DNA from 3 places in the Clostridium novyi NT genome. Region 3 is predicted to be linked to each of the others. Evidence: a T-box and tRNA genes for the amino acid it is inferred to sense, from the RefSeq annotation. Region 3 holds a T-box; the other regions hold tRNA genes.
The links. The T-box of region 3 lies ahead of thrS (threonine--tRNA ligase). A T-box ahead of a tRNA ligase gene usually reads a tRNA of that ligase, here a tRNA-Thr.
Positions count from the first base shown of each region.

Region 1: it has a tRNA-Thr gene. The T-box ahead of thrS (threonine--tRNA ligase) is inferred to sense a tRNA for this amino acid. The anticodon was not compared.
Region 2: it has a tRNA-Thr gene. The T-box ahead of thrS (threonine--tRNA ligase) is inferred to sense a tRNA for this amino acid. The anticodon was not compared.

Region 1 is NC_008593.1:17,708-23,611, reverse strand. It holds gene NT01CX_RS00150 (homoserine dehydrogenase) at 1-531, opposite strand, end outside; gene NT01CX_RS00145 (DegV family protein) at 773-1,609, opposite strand; gene NT01CX_RS00140 (DegV family protein) at 1,628-2,485, opposite strand; tRNA gene NT01CX_RS00135 (tRNA-Thr) at 2,706-2,781, opposite strand; gene hsp18 (heat shock protein Hsp18) at 3,081-3,518, shown strand; gene NT01CX_RS00125 (replicative DNA helicase) at 3,555-4,889, opposite strand; gene lonC (Lon family ATP-dependent protease) at 4,917-5,904, opposite strand, start outside.
Region 2 is NC_008593.1:214,027-219,930, forward strand. It holds gene cysS (cysteine--tRNA ligase) at 1-181, shown strand, start outside; gene NT01CX_RS01130 (Mini-ribonuclease 3) at 286-699, shown strand; gene thyX (FAD-dependent thymidylate synthase) at 723-1,457, shown strand; gene rlmB (23S rRNA (guanosine(2251)-2'-O)-methyltransferase RlmB) at 1,490-2,287, shown strand; gene NT01CX_RS01145 (NYN domain-containing protein) at 2,297-2,803, shown strand; gene sigH (RNA polymerase sporulation sigma factor SigH) at 2,911-3,570, shown strand; tRNA gene NT01CX_RS01155 (tRNA-Thr) at 3,702-3,777, shown strand; gene tuf (elongation factor Tu) at 3,871-5,052, shown strand; gene rpmG (50S ribosomal protein L33) at 5,352-5,501, shown strand; gene secE (preprotein translocase subunit SecE) at 5,540-5,761, shown strand; gene nusG (transcription termination/antitermination protein NusG) at 5,882-5,904, shown strand, end outside.
Region 3 is NC_008593.1:959,640-965,543, forward strand. It holds gene NT01CX_RS11945 (HNH endonuclease) at 1-280, shown strand, start outside; gene NT01CX_RS04380 (DUF6873 family GME fold protein) at 389-1,093, opposite strand; gene ytxC (putative sporulation protein YtxC) at 1,216-2,073, shown strand; T-box leader at 2,157-2,394, shown strand; gene thrS (threonine--tRNA ligase) at 2,461-4,374, shown strand; ribosomal protein L20 leader region at 4,415-4,542, shown strand; gene infC (translation initiation factor IF-3) at 4,642-5,136, shown strand; gene rpmI (50S ribosomal protein L35) at 5,155-5,352, shown strand; gene rplT (50S ribosomal protein L20) at 5,382-5,741, shown strand; gene NT01CX_RS04410 (TrkH family potassium uptake protein) at 5,832-5,904, shown strand, end outside.

The DNA.
Region 1 (5,904 bases), 940 kb from region 3:
TTTAAAATCCATATTATCTAAGCGCATTTTTGTTAATATGTAATTTGTTGTTCCGTTTATAATCCCCACTATTTGTTCAATTTTATTTGCTGTTAAGCTTTCACTTAATCCATGTATTATTGGAATTCCCCCAGCAACACTTGCTTCATAACATAATCTTACGTTTTCTTCTTGTGCTGTTTTTAAAAGTTCAGAACCACAAGTTGCAACTGCAAGTTTATTTGCTGTTACTACATGTTTTTTATTTTTCATAGCCCTTATCATATATTCTTTAGCAGGATCAACTCCGCCCATTAATTCTACTACTATCTTTATATTTTCATCTTCAAATATTTCGTCAGCATTAGTTGTTATTATTTTATCTGGTACATCTATGCCCCTATTTTTGTTTCTATCCCTAACTAATATTTTAGAAACTTCTATTTCGTAACCAGATCTTTCTCTTATCTCCTCTTTATTTGCATCTAGTATCTTCCATACTCCCCTACCTACATTTCCAAGTCCTAATAATGCAATGCTTACTTTTTTCATAATCTATGCCCCCTTATTTATATCATATATAATATTATAATTTCATTTTGTTTTTTATCGGCAAACAAATGTACTAAATATAACTACTCCTATTATACTTATTATTTATAAAATAATAAAGTACTTATATAAAATTATTTATAAATTTTCAATATGAGGAATTTTATTACTTAAATATAGATAAATAAAAATCACATAACCAATTGCTTTAAAATATCAATTCGTTATGTGATTAATTTATCTAAAACGCTATTACAAGACCTCCATTATCTGCATAAGTTGTGCTTAGTCCAGACATTTCAACAACTACTATGTCCTTAAAATTATATCTCTTTAAAACCTCTTCTTTAAATTGAAGAGCTCTTTCAAGACAATTGCAATGAGCAATTCCAAGTACCTTTTGCTCTAAGTTGCTTCCTTCTTCTCCGATTATATCTATAAATCTCTTGAAGGCTTTTTTATAACCTCTAGTCTTTTCAACCATTCTTATAGTTCCATCATCATTAGAACCCATAATTGGTTTTATAGATAACATGTTTGCAACCTTTGCAATAATAGGATTTAATCTTCCTGCCTTTGCTAGGTGATCTAAACTTTCTAATAAGAAAAATGTTTTCATTTCACTTATGTATTTATTAACCTTTTCTACAATTTCTAATTCTCCTAAATTAAGCTTTGAAAGCTCATTTATTTTAAGAGATATTATAGTTTGACCTACTGATGCTGTAACAGAATCAAATACATGAATGAATTTGTTTCCTATTTCATCTAAAAATAAATTCTTAGCAAGTACAGCACTGTTGTAGCTTCCACTTAATTTTGATGATAATGGCACTACAAATACACTTTCTTCTCCTTTATATTTTTCTATATAATCTTGTGGAGAAGGACATGCTGTTTTAGGTGATGTCTTACAGTTTGCCATATTCTCAATATATTCTGATACATTTAATTCTTCATTGTCTATATATTCTTTGCCCTCTAAAATTAATGTTAAAGGAGCAATGTCGATGTTCATTTCTTCTTTTAATTCCTGTGATAAATCACAACTACTATCTGCAACAATTTTTATATCCATATGCTTTATCCCCCTTACTTATTTAATATCGTTAAGAAAAAATACTGCAACAGTTCCAGGTCCTACATGGGAGCCTATTACTCCTCCAATGGTACTTATTAAGAAATCCTTTGAGCCAAATTCTTCTTTAAAGATTTCCTTTACTTTTTCTGCTGCTTCTATATCATCTCCATGAGATATTGCTATTGTTTGATTTTCTAAATCCACACCACGTTCTCTTACTAACTCTAAAATTTTCTTTAAAACTTTTTTTCTTCCTCTAACTTTATCTATAGGAATTAGTTTACCCTTTTCTATATTTAATATAGGTTTAATATTTAAAAGTCCACCTATTACGGCAGAACCCCTACTTACTCTTCCGCCTTTATATAGATATTCTAAATCATCAACAGTAAAGATTCCTTCCATATGTTTACTGTTAAACTCAATAGCTTCTAAGACCTCTTCTTTAGTCTTTCCTTCCATAACCATTTGAGCAGCCTTATAAACCACAAGTCCAAGTCCCAGTGATGCAGATTTTGTATCTATAACATGTATATCAAAATCAGGATATTCTTCTAAAATATCTTCCTTTGCTATCATTGATGATTGATAAGTTCCTGAAAGTTCTGACGAAAAACCTATATAAATACATGTATCATTGTTTTCAGCACACTCTTTAAAAGCATCATAAAATACATTTGGTGGTATTTGGGCTGTCTTATACATATTGCCCTTTCTCATACCATCATAAACTTCTTTATGTTCAATAGTTACGCCGTCTAAATATGGTTCATCGTTAACATATACATATAAGGGTAAAAACTTAATATTATACTTTTCAATAATATCTTTAGGTAAATCAGACCCGCTATCAGTTACTATTCTTATTGCCATTTTAAAATCTCCTTTATGTTCATTATAAAGTATAACTTGTACTTTATACCATTTTTATTTTCATTACTTATTATTTTACTACAATAGTATATCTCAAATACCCTTTATTTTGTACTTTTTTTCTTGAATACTACCTCTCTATGAAAATTACTTGTTTATCAAAAAATAAAAGAGGCTAAGATATGTTTGTAATCTCAACCTTCAAGCTAATAACTTTTCTTGGTGCTCCTAACAGGATTTGAACCTGCGACCTACTGATTACGAATCAGTTGCTCTACCATCTGAGCCATAGGAGCATTTTATTTATATATACAATTTTACTCCTAATTAAAAATTTAATCAATGTTTTGTGCAATAATCAGTATTCTTCTTAAAATTTTTTAAAAATCCACTTATTATATTAAAATTTATTATTATTTTAAAATATTAGACTCTTTATATTTCTTTTTAATTATAGCTTTTTAAACCTCAATTTTTTAGACTTTGACTTTCTTTGACTTTTAGCTTATTATATAAGCATACAAGGTAATCACCTGGTAGTTAATAGCAAGTTAATTTAAATAAAATATTTAATATATTAAGGAGGTTTTTTATAATGTTTGAAATGATTCCTTTTAGAAACCATGGAAATTTAAGAAGGAGAGAAGACTTTTTCAATAATTTATTTGATAACTTCTTTAATGATGACTTCTTTCCAAAAACTATGAACAATGGATTTAATGTAGATGTTAGAGACACTGAAAATGCTTACTTAGTTGAGGCTGATCTTCCTGGAATGAAAAAAGAAAATTTAGACCTTTACTATGAAAATGGATATTTAACAATTTCAGCAAAACGTGAAGATTCTATAGAAGATAAAGATGATGAAAATAACTATGTAAGACGTGAAAGACATTATGGAGAATTTAAAAGAAGTTTCTTTATAAATGATATTGATGAAGATAATATTGAGGCTAATTTTGAAAATGGTGTTTTAAAATTAGTTCTTCCAAAGAAAAATAACAGAAATCAAAAAAGAATAGAAATTAAATAATAAAAAAAGATGTGATTTTTATAGTCACATCTTTTCTTATTCTTGATGTATAATATCTAATCTACCAAACTTACTGTACTGTCCAAGCCAAGCAAGTTTTACAGTTCCAACTGGACCGTTTCTTTGTTTTGCAATTATACATTCTGCTATATTTTTGTCTTCAGTTTCCTTGTTATAATACTCATCTCTATATAAGAACATAACAAGGTCAGCATCCTGCTCTATTGAACCTGATTCTCTAAGGTCAGATAACATAGGTCTGTGATCTGCTCTTTGCTCTGGAGCACGAGATAACTGTGATAATGCTATAACTGGACAATGCATTTCCTTTGCCAGTGCTTTTATGGATCTTGATATTTCAGATACCTCTTGTTGTCTACTTTCAGAACCTGAACTTCCACTCATAAGTTGAAGATAGTCTATTACTATAAGGTCTATTCCATGTTCTATTTTTAATCTTCTGCACTTAGATCTCATTTCCATAACAGATACACCCGCAGTATCATCTATATAAATATTTGATGCTGCAATAGGTCCTGAAGCCTTAGCTATTCGTTCCCAATCCCCATCTTCTAATTCACCAGTTCTTAGTTTTAACATATCTACGTTTGCTTCTGAACAAAGTATTTTATATGCTAATTGTTCTTTTGACATTTCAAGTGAGAACACAACAACATTTTTACCTTCTCTTATAGCTGCGTATTCAGCTATATTTATAGCAAATGTTGTTTTTCCCATAGAAGGTCTTGCTGCAATTAATATCATATCACCTGGTTGAAATCCTGATGTTTTTGCATCAAGCTCTGGAAAACCTGATGGAATTCCTGTTGTTTCTCCCTTATTATTAAAAATCTTTTCTATTTGCTCAAAGCCTCTTTCGAGAACATTACTTATAGGTTCAAAATCACTTGAAGTTCTCTTTTCTGCTATATCAAATACTCTTTTTTCCGCTTTATCAAGTACACTTGGTACATCTTCTTGATTTAAGTAACACTCTTCTGTAATATCTGCTGAAGCTTTTATAAGCTTTCTTAAAATAGATTTTTCTTCAACAATTTTTATGTATGAATTTACGTTTATAGTTGATTCGACGGAATTACTTAATTCCGTTATATAAGTAATTCCGCCTACAATTTGTAACTTATCAGTAGATTTTAATTTCTCTATTAATGTTACCATATCTACAGGAATGTCTTTTGAGTAAAGCTCATATATAGCATTAAATATAATCTGATGACTTTCCCTATAAAAATCTTCTCCCCTTAAAGCCTCTGCTGATTGAGCAATAGATGTTTTGTCTTTAATCATACATCCAAGTACTGTTTGTTCAGCCTGTATATTATGTGGCAAAACTCTAAGAGGTGTTTCCATTTTTATCTCTCCTACTAGTAATTAAAATTATTCTTCAAAAACAATCTTAATTAGTTCCTCAATATTATCTACAGCTTTAATTTCTATGTCATTAAGACCTGTTGGTACTTCTCTTAAATTATCCTTTGGTATAACTACACATTTAATGCCTTTTCTTCTTGCACCATATACCTTTTCAAATATGCCACCTACTGGTTTTACTTTTCCTCTTAATGATATTTCACCAGTTACTGCAACATCTTGTCTTATTGATTTATTTAAAAGAGCACTTATAATACAAATTGTTATAGCAGCACCTGCTGATGGACCATCTATTCTTCCACCACCTACTGCGTTAACATGAATGTCATAATCTTTTATATCTTTGTCTGTAATTTTTCTAATAACAGATGCAGCATTAAATACAGAGTCCTTTGCCATACTTCCCGCTGTATCGTTAAATCTTACAGAACCTTTTCCCTTATCCTTAGCTTCAAATATAGCAGCTTCAATTTCTATTGTTGAGCCAATATATCCACTAACTCCAAGTCCATAAATATGACCAACTTCTCCTTTTTCATTATTTAACTTTTCTTCAAAAGGAGTTAATCTTGATATTGATATTATCTCTTCAAGATCCTTTACTGTTATTGTAACTTCGCCTTCTGATATATTTTTATTATATAAAACATATCCATAGGCATCAGCTAAAATATTTACAGCTTTTCTTCCCTCTATAGTATACTTGCTTATTAAACTACTTACACCTTCTTCTAGGTTTATGTTAAGTCTAAGGGCAGCATTTTCTACTATGTTCTTTATATCACCTGCTGATAAAGGTTCAAAATAAACTTCTGTGCATCTTGATCTTAATGCTGGATTTATATCTTTTGGTTCTCTAGTTGTAGCACCAATTAATACAAAATCGGCAGGAGCACCATTTTCAAATAAGTATTTTATATATTTAGGTATGTTCTCATCATCTGGATCATAATATGATGATGAAAACTCTACTCTTTTATCTTCTAATACTTTT
Region 2 (5,904 bases), 750 kb from region 3:
ACTTCAAAAATCTACAATGTTAGATCTAAATGCAGAAATAGAAAAACTAATAGAACAAAGACAACAAGCAAGAAAAGATAAAGATTGGGCTTTAGCTGATAAGATAAGAGATGACCTTAAAGCTCGTGGTATAGTTCTTGAAGATACTCCACAAGGGGTTAGATGGAAAAGGGAACAATAATTGTTTTTTATAAAGTGTAGTCATATTATTGACTACGCTTTTAAATTTATTAAAATTATAGTATCATTAGAATAATAACTTTAGTAATTAAAGGAGAAATTTTAATGGAGATTGATTTTTTAAGGAATAAGTTTACTATAAATGAAGCTGTTCAGTTAAATCCTTTAGTTTTAGCTTTTGTAGGAGATGCGATTTATGAAGTTTTTGTAAGAAGATACTTAGTTGAACAAAATCAAGATATGTCTGCACATAAACTTCATGTTAAAGCTGTATCTTATGTTAAAGCACATTCTCAAAGTGAGATAATGAAGCAAATAAAAGAATCTTTAACTGAGGAAGAAGAAAGAATTTTTAAAAGAGGAAGAAATGCAAAATCAGGAACAGTTCCTAAAAATGCAGATGTTAGAGAGTATAGAATGGCAACTGGCTTTGAAGCATTAATGGGATTCTTATATTTGACAAATCAGTTAGATAGACTTAATGAACTTATGAATATGAGTATAAAAATACATGGTTAATTAATTTAATAGGGAGTGGGAAAATGGCGTTAAAAGTTAAGTTAATAGAGTATACACCAAATCCAGAAAAGGTTATAGCGTCGGCGGCTAAACTTTGTTATAGTGCATCTTCTATAGATGATATATTAGAAGGATTAGATGAAGGGAATGTAGAGAGTTTCCTACAAAGATTAATGTCTTATGGACATGCTTCTCCAATTGAACATGTTTCCTTTACTTTTGGAGTTGAGGGAGTTTCAAGATCGTTAACACATCAACTTGTGAGACATAGAATAGCATCTTACTCACAGCAAAGTCAAAGATATGTAAAATTAAATCAGTTTGAATACATAGTTCCACCAGAAATAGAGAAAGATGATAATGCTAAGAAAATTTTTGTTGAAGCTATGGAAAATAGCCAAAAAGCTTATGACAAGATCGTTGATATACTAAGAGAAAAGCATATAGAAAGCGGAATGAAAAAACTATCTGCGGAAAAGAAAGCTATAGAAGATGCTAGATATGTTTTCCCAAATGCATGTGAAACAAAAATAGTTCTTACTATGAATGCTAGAAGTTTAATGAATTTCTTTGAGCATAGATGTTGTAATAGAGCTCAATGGGAAATACATGCATTAGCGGATGAAATGTTGAAACAGGTTAGAAAAGTAGCTCCAATATTATTTAAAAAAGCTGGACCTTCATGTGTTAAAGGTAGATGTCCAGAGGGTACTATGACTTGTGGACATATAGAAGAGGTTAGAACAAAGTATTCATAAATCAAAATTTTATAAAACAAGAGAGGTATTTTATGAAAGAATTAAAAAACCGTAATAATAAAAGAAACTTTAATATTAGAGAAGAAAAAGAAGAAAGAGAAGATTTAATAGAAGGAAGAAATGCGGTTATAGAAGCATTAAGAAGTGATAGAACTATAGAATATGTAATGGTTGCTAAAGGAAATGTTAGTGGTTCTATAAACAAGGTTTTAGGAATTGCTAAAGATAAAGGCATAATTATAAAAGAGGTTGATAGAAAAAAACTAGACTCAATGTCTATAACAGGGGCGCATCAAGGTGTTATGGCTATTGTAACTCCATTTAAATATAGTCAAATTGAGGATATTTTTAATTATGCAAAAGAAAAGGGGGAAGAACCTTTTATTTTAGTATTAGATGAAATAGAAGATCCCCATAACTTAGGTTCTATAATGAGAACAGCTGAAATATGTGGAGTACATGGTATTGTAATACCAAAGAGAAGAAATGTAGGTGTTACACCAACTGTATATAAAACATCAGCAGGAGCAGCTGAATATGTTAAAGTAGCAAAAGTTGCAAATATAAATAGAGCCATTGATGAAATTAAAGAAAGAGGAATTTGGGTATATGGAGCAGATATGGACGGAGAAAACTACTGTTTCCAAACAAATTTTAAAGGTGCTGTGGCATTAGTAATAGGTAGTGAGGGAAAAGGAATTTCAAAACTTACTAAACAAAAATGTGATGTTTTAATCAAGATACCAATGGTAGGAAAAATAACATCTTTAAATGCATCTGTAGCGGCCGGTATCATGATGTATGAGGTTTTGAAACAAAATATGGAATAGAGAAAAGCCGTGAGAAATGTATTTGTAGATGGATATAATGTTATTAATAGTTGGCCGGAGCTAAATAGAATTAAAGAATACAGTTTTGAGGCAGCACGAGATAAGCTTATAGAAATTATGCAGAATTATGGAGCTTATAATGGATATAAGATATTTTTAGTTTTTGATGCTCATCTTGTAAAGGGGAGTATTGAGAAAAAAGAAAGAATGAGTAACTTGATGGTGGTTTTTACAAAGGAAGGAGAAACAGCAGACAGTTTTATAGAAAGGTATGTTAACAACATAGGTAGAAAAGTAGAAGTGTGTGTTGTAACTTCTGACTCCTTAGAACAACAAGTTACTTTTCAAAGAGGAGCTACAAGGATGTCCTCCATAGAGTTTTATAATGAAGTTAAAACTACTACCCAAAAAATTACCAATAAGACAAAAAAGAATATCAGCGCTAATAGAACTCTTTTAGAAGACAGAATAGACAAGAAAGTACTAGAAAAATTACAAAAAATTAGAAAAAGTTGATAAAAACATTGAAGGTAATTTCCTTTTAATGTATAATTACATATATAATGTATATTAAGGTGTGTTTTATTAGTTAATTTTGACATGCATGGGGTGGAGGGGTTGTTTTGTTAAGTAAAGTACAAGAAACCGATAAAAAAAGAGAAGATCAAATTGAAAAAAGGTTAGATGAAGATATAGCATTAGATGCAAAAAATGGCGATATAAAAGCTCAAGAATACTTAATAAATAAGTATAAAAATTTTGTTAAGGCAAAAGCAAAATCTTATTTTTTGGTAGGTGCGGATAAAGAAGATATATATCAGGAAGGTATGATTGGGCTTTATAAAGCTATAAGAGATTTTAAACCAGACAAATTATCTTCTTTTAAGGCTTTTGCGGAATTATGTGTTACAAGACAAATAATAACAGCTATAAAAACAGCAACACGACAAAAGCATATACCTCTTAATACATATATTTCTTTAAATAAGCCGATTTATGATGAAGAATCTGACAGAACGCTTTTGGATATATTATCTACAGTAAAAGTGTGTGATCCAGAAGAACTTGTTATAAGTAAAGAAGAAGTTATTAAAATAGAAAAAGAAATAGAACAAGTGCTTTCAGAACTTGAATTAGAAGTGTTGAATTCTTATCTTCAAGGGAAATCATATCAAGAGATTGCATGTGATTTGGATAGACATTCTAAATCCATTGATAATGCATTACAAAGAGTAAAGAGAAAGCTTGAAAAATGCTTGAATAAAAAGGTGAAAAATTGTTGACAAAAAAAAGTGTAAATAGTAAAATAAATAATTGGTATAGGGCTTTTGAAAAACAACATATGGGGAGATGATTAATCTCCTAAATTGGGTGTCGTGGGCTCGATACCTGTAATATCGAAAAAAGGAAAGATGCCCATGTAGCTCAGCTGGCAGAGCGTCACCTTGGTAAGGTGGAGGTCGCCGGTTCAAGCCCGGTCGTGGGCTCCATGAATTAAAACAGCTGACAACACACCAGGACAGGTTTACGAAAAGGTTAAAAATATTAATTAAGAATTTAAAGGTGAACAGGAGGAATAAAAAATGGCAAGACAAAAGTTTGAAAGAAATAAGCCACACGTAAATATAGGAACAATAGGTCACGTAGACCACGGTAAAACAACAACAACAGCAGCAATCACAATGACACTTGCAAAAGCAGGTGGAGCAGAAGTACAAAACTACGAAGATATTGATAAAGCACCAGAAGAAAAAGAAAGAGGAATCACAATCAATACATCACACGTAGAATATGAAACAGAAAACAGACACTATGCACACGTTGACTGCCCAGGACACGCAGACTATGTAAAGAACATGATCACAGGAGCAGCACAAATGGACGGAGCTATCTTAGTTGTATCAGCAGCAGATGGTCCAATGCCACAAACAAGAGAACACATCCTATTAGCATCAAGAGTAGGAGTTAACCACATAGTAGTATTCTTAAACAAAGCAGACCAAGTAGATGATCCAGAATTACTAGAATTAGTAGAAATGGAAGTAAGAGAATTATTAAGCGAATACGGATTTGACGGAGACGAATGTCCAGTAGTAGTAGGATCAGCATTAAAAGCAATCGAAGAAGGGGATGACCAATGCATCCTAGACTTAATGAAAGCTGTAGATGAATATATCCCAACTCCAGAAAGAGCAACAGATCAACCATTCTTAATGCCTGTAGAAGATGTATTTACAATTACAGGAAGAGGAACAGTTGCAACAGGAAGAGTTGAAAGAGGAGTACTACACGTAGGAGATGAAGTACAAATCGTAGGAATGAAAGAAGAAATCGGAAAGACAACAATCACAGGAGTAGAAATGTTCAGAAAGATGTTAGATGAAGCAATGGCTGGAGATAACATCGGAGCATTATTAAGAGGAGTACAAAGAGACGAAATCGAAAGAGGTCAAGTACTAGCAAAACCAGGTTCAGTAACACCTCACAAAAAATTCGTAGGTCAAGTTTACGTATTAAAGAAAGAAGAAGGTGGAAGACACACTCCATTCTTTAACGGATACAGACCACAATTCTACTTCAGAACAACAGACGTAACAGGATCAATCGCTTTACCAGAAGGAGTAGAAATGGTAATGCCAGGAGACCATATAGACATGAACGTAGAATTAATCACACCAGTAGCAATGGAAAACAACCTAAGATTCGCTATCAGAGAAGGTGGAAGAACAGTAGGTTCAGGAGTTGTTACTAGCATAGTTGAATAATTTATAATTATTTAAACTTAAAATAGATTAAATATAATAGGACTAGGTTTTAAACTTAGTCCTTTTGAAAGAAAAAACATTTTAAATGCATTTAAAATGAATTAATTGTAAAAAGTGGTATATAATTTAAGATAAAGTGATTATATACAAAAAAAAGTTGACATATACAGTAACTTGTGATAAGTTTGTAAGGTAACGCACAAACTTAGCGTAGTATTTATATAAAGTAATAAACATTTATATACTACACATGGAAGTAAGACCTGTGTGTGTATACGCAGAATATGGAGGTGTAGGTTGTGAGAGTAAAAGTAACTTTAGCATGTACAGAATGTAAACAAAGAAATTACAATACAATGAAGAATAAAAAGAACAATTCTGAAAGAATTGAAATGAGAAAGTATTGCAAATTCTGCCGCACGCACACACTTCACAAAGAAACAAAATAGTTACTTGTATTCACTAAAAATATAAGGATGTGAATATAATGGCTTTAAATGAAAGCAAGAAGCTTGAAAAGCAGTCATCTGTGGGTATAGGCAAGTTCTTAAAAGAATTAAAGGCAGAGACAAAAAGAATAACTTGGCCACCTAAAGAAGAAGTAAAGAAGTCTACTATTATAGTATTGTTTTTTTGTGCAGTTAGTGCTTTTATAATAGGACTTATGGATTCTGGGTTTAATGGCCTTTACAAAATTATTTTCAAATAAGAGATAATTTTAGATTTATAAATAAGATAATATTAAATTTATATATTATTTAAGATAAATAAATTTATAATATTAAAATAAAAGGGAGGTAGGAATGAGATTTATCTCATTTCCTGAAATATGGCAGAAAAAGTTCGTTGGTA
Region 3 (5,904 bases):
TAATTTAAATTATTTTGTAGAATATCTTTCACAAGTTGTTAAATTTAAAAAAAGTGCAGCAGGACAAAGGGCATTAATGACTTCAAAATTAAGAGAAAAGATAAAAAAGAGAGATAATTATACTTGTCAAAAGTGTGGATTATCTACAAGAGATGAAAAGAATCTATTATTAGAAATTGATCACATAATACCTATTTCAAAGGGTGGTATGTCTACAGAAAAAAATTTACAAACTCTTTGTTGGAAATGTAATCGTAAAAAGGGTGCAAAATTAAATTAATTATATTACAATTATACTTTTGAAAAAATATAAATTTTATATAAAAAAGTTAAAGTCCTTGATTTTAAGGACTTTAACTTTTTTGAAGTATTGAGTAATTTAAGTATTCTAAACCCTAAAAATACTTCCTCTATCTATTAATTTCCCTTTTCTTAAAAATACCGGTTCTACTTTATGCTTTTTTAAGAAATTCAAAACTTCTTTTCCGTAAATATAATTTTTAAGATCTCCATAGAAGGCTAAAGTGTTATTCTCAATTAACCCGCAAGTGCCTCCAATGAAACCATAATCAAGTCCTGGAAGTTCAATGTCACCAGGGGGTAAAAGTAACACATCAATATTTTCATCTTTAAGAGCTTTAGCTATAGTGGTATCACTTGTCATTATGGCATTATCATTTACTATTGCAGTAGAGCATTTAGTATACCCTTGTTTTGTATTAATTAATTTTTTCTTTTCTTTTTTTATTTCATTTAATAAAACTTTGTCTGTATTCTTTAAATAATGAACAAAATAATCTGAAAGATTAACAGCGTTTAGAATTATGTCTTTTGGATATTTTGAGTCTAATGAATTTTTAGATAAAATTACGTTCATACCTAAGGTTTTAAGTGATTCTATAAAGTTATTAGGTGTATCTTTGTGAACTATAATATTTTTTTTATTAATTATGTGCATTAGTATATCAGGATGCCCACATATAGCATAATATAGTTTATTAGAGGAAGGACAAGTTATTATTTTATAGCCTAAATTTATTAAAAAGCTTTTTTCTTCTTCTGATATTCTGTAATCTACAATTAATGTTTTCATATATATCACCCTAATAAATATAACATTTTAAAAATAATTATGTCTATAAAATAGAAAATTTTATTTGTATTGAATAGCCTTTGAATTTAAACACATACTAATTCCAGGAAGGAGTGTATTGTGTGTTATTACTGACAATTATATGTGACAATAAAGAAGATATAATATATGATTTAAACAAGATGAAGATATATTTCGAAGAAAAAGGCATAATACTTGGGATTTATGAAAATATAAGTGCTGATTTACACTTTATAAAAATATTTTGTAAAGAAAATGAATTAGATACAAAACAAAAAAATAAATTTGGTTTATATATATCAAATATTATATATAATATTGTTGTTAAAAAGTTTTATAGAGAAGAATTGTATTCTTATTTAACAGACTCATACTTTTTCTTAAAATATGATGAAATGCAAGAAGTTATGGATAGAACTATAGAGATTTTAAATAATACAGAGAAAATTACTGATGAAGATGCTATATATTGCATGAATAAAAAGAATAATATAATAAATAAAATAAAAGAATGTGTAGATGAAAATTCAACAATTAATATAAATGGATTTCTTACCTTTAGAATGAAGGAATTAAGAGGAGACTTTGAAAGTATAGTAAACAAAGTTGTAGAAAAATATGTATCTCAAAGGGAATATGATGAGTTTATAAAACTTCTAAAGTATTTTGTTGATGTACAAGAAAATAAAATAAAAGAAGTGAATATAACTATAAAAGAAGATGGAAGTTATATAATAGAAGATGATAAGGGAAAAGACCTTATGAATGATATAATAGGAGAACTCGCAGGCATCAATAGTATTGAAGATGTTCAAGTGGATGATCTTATTATAAGTGGACTTATAACTTATTGTCCTAAAAATATAATAATACACCGAAGGAAAAATTCCAAAAATAAAGAAATGATAAATACTATTGAAAAAGTTTTTGAAAACAGAGTTAAATTTTGTGAAAATTGAAAAAATATATTGCAATAAAAATATAAAAAATAAAATTATTGACAGTTTAAAATATTAATACTATAATTTATAAAAAAGATAATTTAAAGACAATGATAAGGAAGAGTAAATAAAATACTGTTCTAAGAGAGAAAAATCCATTGGCTGTAAGATTTTTTGTTCAAGTGTTATTGAAAACCACCTTTAAGTTGAGTATTGAAATATTAGTAGATATTTTCCGCCGCAAGCGTTAAAAGCTATGAGATAACAATAATAATGTATACAAATATATTATACTTTATTGTTAATTTGGGTGGAATCGCGATAAAACTCGCCCCATTTTTGGGGGCGAGCTTTTTGTTTTTTGATTAAAAATTTTATACATAAATTTAGTAGGGAGGAAGAAATATGATAAAAATAACTTTAAAAGATGGAAAAGTATTAGAAGTTGAAAAAGGCTTAACAGTTTCAGAAATAGCTGCTAGAATAAGCACTTCATTAAGAAAAAAAGCTTTAGGAGCTAAAATAAATGGAGAAAAAGCTGAACTTATGGATGTTATAAATGAGGACAGCACTTTAGAAATATTAACTTTTGAAGATCAAGAAGGAAAAGATACTTTAAGACATACAGCATCACATATACTTGCTCAAGCAGTAAAAAGATTATACCCAGAAGTTAAACTTGCAATAGGACCTTCAATAGAAAATGGATTCTATTATGACTTTGATGCAGAGTTTTCTTTCACTCCAGAAATTCTTGAAAAAATAGAAAAAGAAATGAACAAAATAGTTAAAGAAAATCTACAACTTAAAAAATTCACTAAGTCAAGAGAAGATGCAATTAACTTTATGAAAGAAAGAAATGAAGATTACAAAGTAGAACTTATAGAAGATCTACCAGAAGAGTCAATAATTTCATTCTATGAACAAGGAGATTTTGTAGACCTTTGTGCAGGACCTCACGTACCATCAACTAAAGAAGTTAAAGCTATAAAATTACTTTCTGTAGCAGGTGCTTATTGGAGAGGAAATGAAAACAATAAAATGTTACAAAGAATCTATGGAACAGCATTTACTAAAAAAGCGGAACTTGAAGAATATCTTCACATGCTTGAAGAAGCTAAAAAGAGAGACCACAGAAAACTTGGAAAAGAATTAGGATTATTTGATCTTAAAGAAGAAGGTCCAGGATTCCCATTCTTCTATCCAAAGGGAATGATTTTAAGAAATACTCTTGAAAACTACTGGAGAGAAATGCACGAAAAAGCAGGATACGGTGAAATAAGAACACCTATTATATTAAATGAAAAATTATGGCATCAATCAGGCCACTGGGATCACTACAAAGAAAATATGTACTTCACTAAAATAGATGGAGAAGACTATGCAATAAAACCAATGAACTGTCCAGGATCTATATTGGTTTATAAGAGCGATCTTCACTCATATAGAGAATTACCTATAAGACTTGGAGAACTTGGTCTTGTTCACAGACATGAATATTCAGGTGCATTACACGGACTTATGAGAGTTAGAAACTTTACTCAAGATGATGCTCATATATTTATGACAAAAGAACAAATTACTTCAGAAATATTAGGAGTAATTAAGATGATAGACAATTTCTACAGCCTATTTGGATTTGAATATTTCGTAGAACTTTCAACTAGACCAGAAGATTCTATGGGAAGCGATGAAGATTGGGAAGCAGCAACAAATGGTCTTATAAAAGCATTAAATGAAGCAGGTCTTGAATACAAGATTAACGAAGGAGACGGAGCATTCTATGGTCCAAAGATCGACTTCCATTTAAGAGATTGTTTAGGAAGAACTTGGCAATGTGGAACAATTCAATTAGATTTCCAAATGCCAGAAAGATTTGATTTAAGCTATGTAGGAGCAGATGGAGAAAAACACAGACCAGTAATGGCTCACAGAGTTATATTCGGAAGTATAGAAAGATTTATAGGAATTTTAACAGAACACTATGCAGGAGCATTCCCAACATGGCTTGCACCAGTACAAGTTAAAATAATGAATATAACAGATAATCAAGTTGAATACTGCAAAGAAATTCAAAAAGTATTAAATGAAAATGGAATAAGAGTAGAACTTGATTTAAGAAATGAAAAAATAGGATACAAAATCAGAGAAGCTCAGCTTCAAAAGATACCTTACATGCTAGTTCTTGGAGATAAAGAAATGAACGAAAAGACTATAGCAGTAAGAGCAAGAAAACAAGGAGATCTTGGAGCAATGAATTTAACTGACTTTGTTGCTATGGTAAAAAAAGAAATAGAAGAAAAAACAAATTGTTTATAAAAAACAGTTGACTTTATAAATTATATATAGTACAATACTATTCGTTAAGAAGAAACTAAGCTGTTTCTCACCTTACAGCACAGCTAGTAAGGTTATACATTCATTTCAAGTTATTTTATTTTATGTGAATTGTATAGGACGGCTTAGAAGCCGTCCTTTTTATTTTGTAATATAAATAGAGTCTATAATTAATAGTTAAATATAAAAGTAATTATAGAAGTTTTGAGTTTTTTTCGGAGGTGAAAGAGTATTAAGAAAGAAAGCCTTATAAATGAACAAATAAGAGAAAAAGAAGTAAGACTTATAAGTGAGACTGGAGAACAACTTGGTGTTTTAAATACTAGAGAAGCTTTAAAGATGGCAGAAGAAAAAGAGCTTGATTTAGTTATGATAGCATCAAACAGTACTCCACCAGTTTGTAAGATAATGGATTATGGCAAGTACTTATACGAACAAACAAAAAAAGTTAAGGAAGCCAAAAAGAAACAAAAAGTTATAAATATAAAAGAAATCAGATTAAGTCCAACTATTGAAAAGCATGATATAGAAATCAAGGCTAATAGAACAAGAAAATTCTTACAAGCAGAAAATAAAGTTAAAGTCACTGTAAGATTTAGAGGAAGAGAAGCTGATTATTCCTATAAAGGAAAAAAAATATTAGATCAATTTGTATCTGAGATAGAAGATGTCTGTGTTATTGAAAAACCAGCTAAACTAGAAGGTAGAAATATGATTTTGATATTAGCTCCAAAAAGAGCTTAATTGAAAGGAGGAACTAATATGCCTAAAATGAAAACTCATAGAGGTGCAGCAAAAAGATTTAAGAAAACTGGAAGTGGAAAACTTAAGAGAGCTAAAGCTTTTAAGAGCCACATATTAACAAAGAAATCATCAAAAACTAAGAGAAATCTTAGAAAGAGCGGTCTTGTATCAGAAGCTCAAGAAAAAGTAATGAAGAAATTATTACCATATCTATAAGATAGTTCGTACAGAAGGAGGTTTGTTTAATGGCAAGAGTAAAAAGAGCTATGCACGCTCGTAAAAAACATAAAAAGATATTAAAACTTGCAAAAGGTTACTATGGAAGAAGAAGTAGAACTTTCAAGAATGCTAATGAAACAGTATTAAGAGCAATGAATTTTGCTTATGTAGGTAGAAAATTAAAGAAGAGAGATTTCAGAAGACTTTGGATTGCTAGAATAAACGCAGCAGCAAGAATGAATGGTTTATCTTATTCAAAATTCATGAATGGAATCAAACTAGCTGGAATTAACATGAACAGAAAAATGCTTTCAGAAATCGCTATAAATGATGAAAAAGCATTTGCTGATTTAGTAGAAGTAGCTAAAAAGCAATTAAACGCTTAGTATTAAAATGCGGCCTTTGAGCTGCATTTTATTTTTATTTTGACAAAAATACTTTAAATGATATAATTCTTAATAAATGTATATTTAGGGGTGACAAAGTTGAAAAAAGGATATAAAAGAAGGTTTACTCCTGTTCAAACATTAGCACTGGGATTTTTTATAC